2 regions of the Pseudomonas sp. 1152_12 genome follow, and region 2 is predicted to be linked to the other one. Evidence: predicted binding sites of a transcription regulator. Region 2 holds the regulator's gene; the other holds the start of a gene.
What was found. The regulator sigma-54, encoded in region 2, starts transcription at its own class of promoters, with help from an activator protein. The targets are predictions, from matches to a motif close to ANTGGCATNNANNTTGCTNT.
Positions count from the first base shown of each region.

Region 1 (3,412 bases), on a different contig from region 2:
ACTTGCCGGGCACCCGGCGCGTCGCGGTAGATCTCGGTGTAGGCCTCAAACGACGACAGCGCGCGCAGCAAGGCACTCCACTGATAGTAGGCGTGGGCCGTGCCGTCGCTGACGGCGGCGGCTTGGTCGCCGGCCATTTCGTAGCGCGCATCCAGCAGGCGCAGGGTGTTGTCGGCACGCTCGATGAAGGTGCCCAAGCGAATAAAACGAAAGGCGTCGTTACGCATGATGGTGCCGTAAGTGGCGCCACGGAACAGGTGCGAACGTTCCTTGACCCACTCACAGAACCGGCTCATGCCATAGCGGCTGAGCCCTTGCTGGGCGATATCGCGAATATCCAGCCACGTGGCGTTGATGTTTTCCCACATGTCGGCGGTAATTCGCCCACGCACCGCATGGGCGCTGGCCCGCGCGGCGCCGAGGCAACTGTAGATGCTCGCCGGGTTGGCCGCGTCCAGCGCAAAGAAGTGCAGCAGACGCTCGGCGTGCAGTTCGCCGTGACGCGCATGGTAATCCTCAAGGGTGCCGGTGATCAGCAACGGCATGGCCAACTCGTGCAGGCCATCACCGCGCCCATCCTGGGGCATCAGCGACAGCGAATAGCTGACATCAAGCATGCGCGCGAGGTTTTCCGCGCGTTCCAGGTAGCGCGACATCCAGTACAGATCCGAGGCAGTTCGACTCAACATGGCATCAATCCTCCACCACCCAAGTGTCTTTGGTGCCGCCCCCCTGGGACGAATTGACCACCAGCGAACCTTCGCGCAGGGCCACGCGGGTCAAACCGCCGGGGACTACGCGGGTTTCTTTGCCGGACAACACGAACGGCCGCAGGTCGATATGACGCGGTGCGATGCCGTTTTCGACGAACGTCGGGCAAGTGGATAAACACAGGGTCGGCTGGGCGATATAGGCATGGGGCTTGGCCTTGATACGGGCGCGAAAGGCTTCGATCTCCGCGTGGGTGGACGCTGGACCGACCAGCATGCCGTAGCCGCCGGAACCTTGGGTTTCCTTGACCACCAGGTCTGGCAGGTTGGCCAGCACATGGGACAGTTCATCGGGCTTGCGGCATTGGAACGTGGGCACGTTCTGCAGGATCGGCGCTTCATCCAAGTAAAAACGGATCATTTCGGTGACGAAGGGGTACACCGATTTGTCATCCGCCACCCCGGTGCCAATCGCGTTGGCCAGCACCACATTACCCGAGCGATACGCCGCCAGCAGGCCAGGCACGCCGAGCATGGAGTCCGGGTTGAAGGCCAGCGGGTCGAGGAACGCGTCGTCGAGGCGACGGTAGATCACATCGACCGCCTTGGGCCCGTCGGTGGTGCGCATGAACACGCGATCATCACGCACGAACAGGTCGGCGCCTTCCACCAGTTCCACGCCCATCTCCCTGGCCAGAAAGGCATGCTCGAAAAATGCGCTGTTAAAGCGCCCCGGCGTCAGCACCACCACGCTGGGGTTATCGAGCGGGCTTGCGCTTTTGAGAGTGTCGAGCAGCAGGTTGGGGTAGTGGTCGATTGGCGCTATGCGCTGGGCAGCGAACAGTTCGGGGAACATGCGCATCATCATCTTGCGGTCTTCGAGCATATAGCTGACGCCGCTGGGCGTGCGCAAGTTGTCTTCGAGCACGTAGTAGGTGCCGTCCCCATCGCGTACGAGGTCGACTCCGGAGATGTGGGAATACAGATCACGGTGCAGGTTCAGGCCCTGCATGGCCAGTTGGTATTGTTCGTTGGCCAGCACCTGTTCGGCGGGAATGATCCCGGCCTTGATGATGCGTTGCTCGTGGTACAGGTCGGCGAGAAACATGTTCAGCGCCTTGACCCGTTGGATGCAGCCGCGCTCCACAATCCGCCACTCGCTCGCCGGAATGCTGCGCGGGATGGTGTCGAACGGAATCAGGCGTTCGGTGCCCTGCTCGTCCCCGTAAAGGGTAAAAGTGATCCCGGCGCGGTGGAACAGCAAATCGGCTTCGCGCCGGCGCTGAGCCAGCAGTTCGGCCGGGGTTTCGGCCAACCAGCGGGCGAACTCGCGGTAATGGGGGCGGATCTGCCCTGCCCCGTCGTACATTTCATCGTAATAAGTGCGGGTCATGCCGTACTCCTTGTCACCCGGGCACTTGAACTGTCGCAAAGCCCGTGCCATCGGCATAAAAACTTAAAAATCAGTGAGTTGAATTACCATCCTGATCTATACGCACCGTCCTGGTGCGCATAATGCCCGCCGCCGTGTGCCGCGCTTCATCACAATGCGGGCTCTGACTATCAACAGCATAGTCAGAGTTGATTTCACTGCCTGGCCACGCCTGAGGATAATCACCCCCATCGGCTGAACAGGACACTTCCTACATCTTCAGCGAACCGCTCTTCCCTTTAGGCCACCCTCTTTGGGTGGCTTTTTTTGGGTGCGAGAAAACACGCTGCAAGCTCCGAGCGTTTTCCTGGCGCACAAACAAAATCGGCCGACCCAAAGGTCAGCCGATACGCTGCGTTTCTCATTCTGCTCTGTGCAGTGAATTACATCGGTAACCCACGCACCTCCTGCTTGACGCCCCATCCCTCGATGATCCCACCCAAAGGCTCGACCACCGCTTCAAAGTCTTGCTCGAAGTCTCCTATGCCGTCGTAGGTTGCGAACATGATTTTGCTCAGTTCCAGGTACCAGGCGCCGTCATCGCGCGCGCTGACCTGGGCATTCAGGGATTCCCCACGAAATCGACCCGCAGCCCTGCGCGCCCGTTCCTCATCCGGGAATATGGCGTAGAACTCAATGGGGTGAAAACGTGAAAAGTCAAAGCCGCCCTCTTTCATGCGGCGCAGTACGTTGGTGCTGATGTCTTCTTGATAGGCTGTGCTCATGAAACGTCCTCCTCAAACCGATGGATAGACTTTCCGTGCTTCCCGAAGACCGCGCCTTGCTGGCGCCGGTGCTACGGCATTAACGACACCGTGGGAAAACAAGCATGTAGCTGACAAGACCAGACCTTAGCGATTCATTCGCTGATCTCACTTGCAGAGTAGCGCGAAGCTATCACCTCCACCAGAGGCGCTTGAAGGGCATACCAGGAATGTTCAGGCGGCAGGCGATATGTCGAGGATTTGAATGCTGTTCTGGTCTTTCAGAATTTTGACCGTAGGCTCGGGTTTGCGGCCTTCCAGGTCATTGAGGTCAAGTTCGGCCGCCACGGGCACCAGCTTGTTGCGAATCATGTGCGCCGCATCTTCGAGGCTGGGCTTCTGGTCGCAGCTGAACTGCTCGGCGGACTTTACGCCGTGATCATCAACGAAGGTAATCTGCCACTTTTGCATCGGTGCCTCCTCGATAAAACCCGTGTGTGGGCTTACAACTATCTGGACCTTGAGGGCTCGGCAAACGTTCCACTCATGTCCGGAGGCACCGGATC
Region 1 covers NZ_VXCW01000002.1:118,807-122,218, reverse strand. Annotated here, with positions in the region: gene FW764_RS03250 (alpha-E domain-containing protein) at 1-689, opposite strand, end outside; gene FW764_RS03245 (circularly permuted type 2 ATP-grasp protein) at 694-2,103, opposite strand; gene FW764_RS03240 (ribonuclease E inhibitor RraB) at 2,526-2,867, opposite strand; gene FW764_RS03235 (hypothetical protein) at 3,081-3,317, opposite strand.
Region 1: a site for sigma-54 is predicted at 2,136-2,155, ahead of FW764_RS03245 (circularly permuted type 2 ATP-grasp protein). Genes of this name have one in related genera too.

Region 2 (3,412 bases):
GGTGCTTCACAGCCTTGCAGGCGGCAGTGAGGAATCGCGATACCGTTGCCAAAACCGGTGGAACCGAGTTTTTCACGGGCGATAAGTGCCTCATACACGGCTTGCGTATCCAGGTCGGGCACTTCGCGGCCGATCAGGTTGGCAATTTGTTCGAGGGCGCGCTTTTTACTGCCACCCGGCACGTTCACAAGGGAGCGGCCGGGGGTCAGGATGGTTTCAAGTCGGATCATGGGTGGGGAGTGTTAGCGGCCTGTGCCCTGAAGAAGGCTCTGCTGCTTTTCCTTATGCTTTTTGATTTGGCGATCCAGCTTGTCGGTCAGGTCGTCAATGGCGGCATACATATCTGAATGCTCAGCATTGGCGACTACTTCCCCGCCGGGTATACGCAAGGTGGCTTCGATTTTCTGCTTCAGCTTTTCGACAGTCATGATGACTTGCACATTGGTGATCTTGTCGAAATGCCCCTCAATTCTTTTGAGCTTTTCGCCTATATAGGCGCGCAGCGGTTCGGTCACTTCCAGTTGGTGTCCACTGATATTGACTTGCATACAGCTTCTCCTTCGTTGCCAGTGCATAAAGCGGCGGGTAGGAATACCCGCCACTGGAACGCTATGGCCCGCCCGTCACATCAAACGCTTACGCTCGCTGGAAGGCGCGATCCCGAGGGACTCGCGGTACTTGGCGACGGTTCGACGGGCGACCTGAATGCCTTGTGCCTCCAGTAAACCAGCGATCTTACTGTCACTCAATGGCTTTTTCTGATTTTCCGCAGCAACCAGTTTTTTGATGATCGCGCGGATCGCTGTGGACGAGCATTCGCCGCCTTCGGAGGTGCTGACGTGGCTGGAGAAAAAGTATTTCAACTCATAAATACCCCGCGGGGTATGCATGAATTTCTGCGTGGTCACCCGGGAAATCGTCGACTCGTGCATGCCCACCGCCTCGGCTATGTCATGCAGCACCAGCGGTTTCATCGCCTCGTCGCCATACTCCAGGAAGCCACGCTGGTGCTCGACGATCTGGGTGGCTACCTTCATCAGGGTTTCGTTGCGGCTTTGCAGGCTCTTGATGAACCAGCGAGCTTCCTGCAGTTGGTTGCGCATGAATGTGTTGTCTGCGCTGGTGTCGGCGCGGCGCACAAAACCTGCATATTGCGGGTTGACCCGCAGGCGTGGCACTGACTCCTGGTTCAGTTCAACCAGCCAGCGTTCGTTATCCTTACGCACGATCACATCGGGAATGACGTACTCGGCTTCGCTGGACTCGATCTGAGAACCCGGGCGAGGGTTGAGGCTTTGAACCAGCTCGATGACCTGACGCAGGTCGTCTTCCTTGAGTTTCATGCGGCGCATCAACTGGCTGTAGTCGCGGCTGCCTAGCAGGTCGATGTAGTCGGTAACCAGGCGCTGGGCCTCAGCGAGCCAAGGGGTCTTGGCGGGCAGTTGGCGCAGTTGCAGCCGCAGGCATTCGCTTAAGGTGCGCGCGCCAATGCCGGCCGGCTCGAACTGCTGGATACGGTGCAGGACGGCTTCGATCTCGTCCAGTTCGATGTCCAGTTCCGGGTCGAAGGCCTCGAGGATTTCATCAAGGGTTTCGTCCAGGTAGCCCTGGTTATTGATGCAGTCGATCAGGGTGACGGCGATCAGGCGATCGGTGTCGGACATCGGTGCCAGGTTCAGTTGCCACAGCAAATGGCTTTGCAGGCTCTCGCCAGCGGATGTGCGGGTGGTGAAATCCCACTCGTCATCATCATTATTGCTCGGCAGGCTGCTTGCGCTGGTCTGGTAAACGTCTTCCCACGCGGTGTCCACGGGAAGCTCGTTTGGAATGCGTTCGTTCCAATCGCCTTCCTCAAGGTTATCCACCGTAGGGGCAGTTTCCTGGTAGGAGGGTTCCTGCACGTCGGAATTGGGTTTTTGCTCGATGTTATCGGCCAGCGGGTCTGCATTATCGAAGTCTTCGCCTTCTTCTTGGCGTTCGAGCATCGGATTGGACTCCAGAGCCTCCTGGATTTCCTGTTGCAGGTCCAGGGTCGACAATTGGAGCAGGCGGATGGCCTGTTGCAGCTGCGGTGTCATCGTCAGCTGCTGGCCCATTCTCAGGACTAGCGATGGTTTCATGGCAGGGGCTTAACACCTTATTCGCCGGCGCAATGCGCCATCCACGACAGGGCGCGTGAGCGCCAAACATAAGCAAATTATATGCCTGATGTCGGGGGCTTTGCCTAGAGCGCGGTAACAATAAAAAAAAGAGGTTTTTATTGACTACCGCGCGTCTTGGCGTATGGCCAGACACCGCAGTGCTTACAGGCGGAACTCGTGGCCCAGGTACACTTCCTTGACCAGCTCGTTGGCCAGGATGGTGGCGGAATCGCCTTCGGCGATCAGTTGACCATCGTTGACGATATAAGCCGTTTCACAGATATCGAGCGTCTCACGGACGTTGTGGTCGGTGATCAATACACCGATGCCCTTGGCCTTGAGGTGGTGAATGATCTGCTTGATATCGCCGACCGAAATTGGGTCGACGCCGGCAAACGGTTCATCCAGCAGGATGAACTTCGGCGCGGTAGCCAGGGCGCGGGCGATTTCAACACGACGACGCTCACCACCGGACAAGCTCATGCCGAGGTTGTCGCGAATGTGGTTGATGTGGAATTCCTGCAGCAAGCTTTCCAGCTCTTTGCGGCGGCCGTCACGGTCGAGTTCCTTGCGGGTCTCGAGGATCGCCATGATGTTGTCGGCAACCGACAGTTTGCGGAAGATCGACGCTTCCTGGGGAAGATAGCCGATACCTGCGCGTGCACGACCGTGCATGGGCTGGTGGCTGACATCCAGGTCGTCAATCAGCACGCGCCCCTGATCCGCCTGAACCAGCCCGACGATCATATAGAAGCATGTGGTCTTGCCGGCACCGTTTGGGCCAAGCAAGCCGACGATCTGGCCACTGTCGATCGACAGGCTCACGTCGCGCACGACCTGGCGGCTTTTATAGGCCTTGGCCAGATGCTGGGCTTTCAGGGTTGCCATCAGTTCGCCTTCTTCGCAGGTGCAGGTTGGGCGGTGCCGTCTTTCTTCTTCGGTTGGATAACCATGTCGATACGCGGGCGAGGTGCGGTGACCTTGTTGCCATTGGCACGGCCAGCCTGAGCGATCTGCTTCACAGTGTCATAGGTGATTTTTTCACCTTCTGTGGTGTTGCCATCGGTGCTGACCACTTTGGCCTGATCGATCAGGACAATGCGGTTCTGCTGGGCGTGGTACTGGATGGTTTTTCCGTAGCCCTTCATCGGGGCGGTATCGGTGGGCGCCTGCTTCTGTTCGAAATAGGCCAGGTTACCCACCGACGTCACCACGTCAATATCCCCAGCCGGGGTACGCGTGAGCGTCACCGTGTTGCCAGTGATTTTCAT
Region 2 covers NZ_VXCW01000007.1:110,799-114,210, reverse strand. Annotated here, with positions in the region: gene ptsN (PTS IIA-like nitrogen regulatory protein PtsN) at 1-230, opposite strand, end outside; gene hpf (ribosome hibernation-promoting factor, HPF/YfiA family) at 243-548, opposite strand; gene FW764_RS14955 (RNA polymerase factor sigma-54) at 624-2,120, opposite strand; gene lptB (LPS export ABC transporter ATP-binding protein) at 2,304-3,029, opposite strand; gene lptA (lipopolysaccharide transport periplasmic protein LptA) at 3,029-3,412, opposite strand, start outside.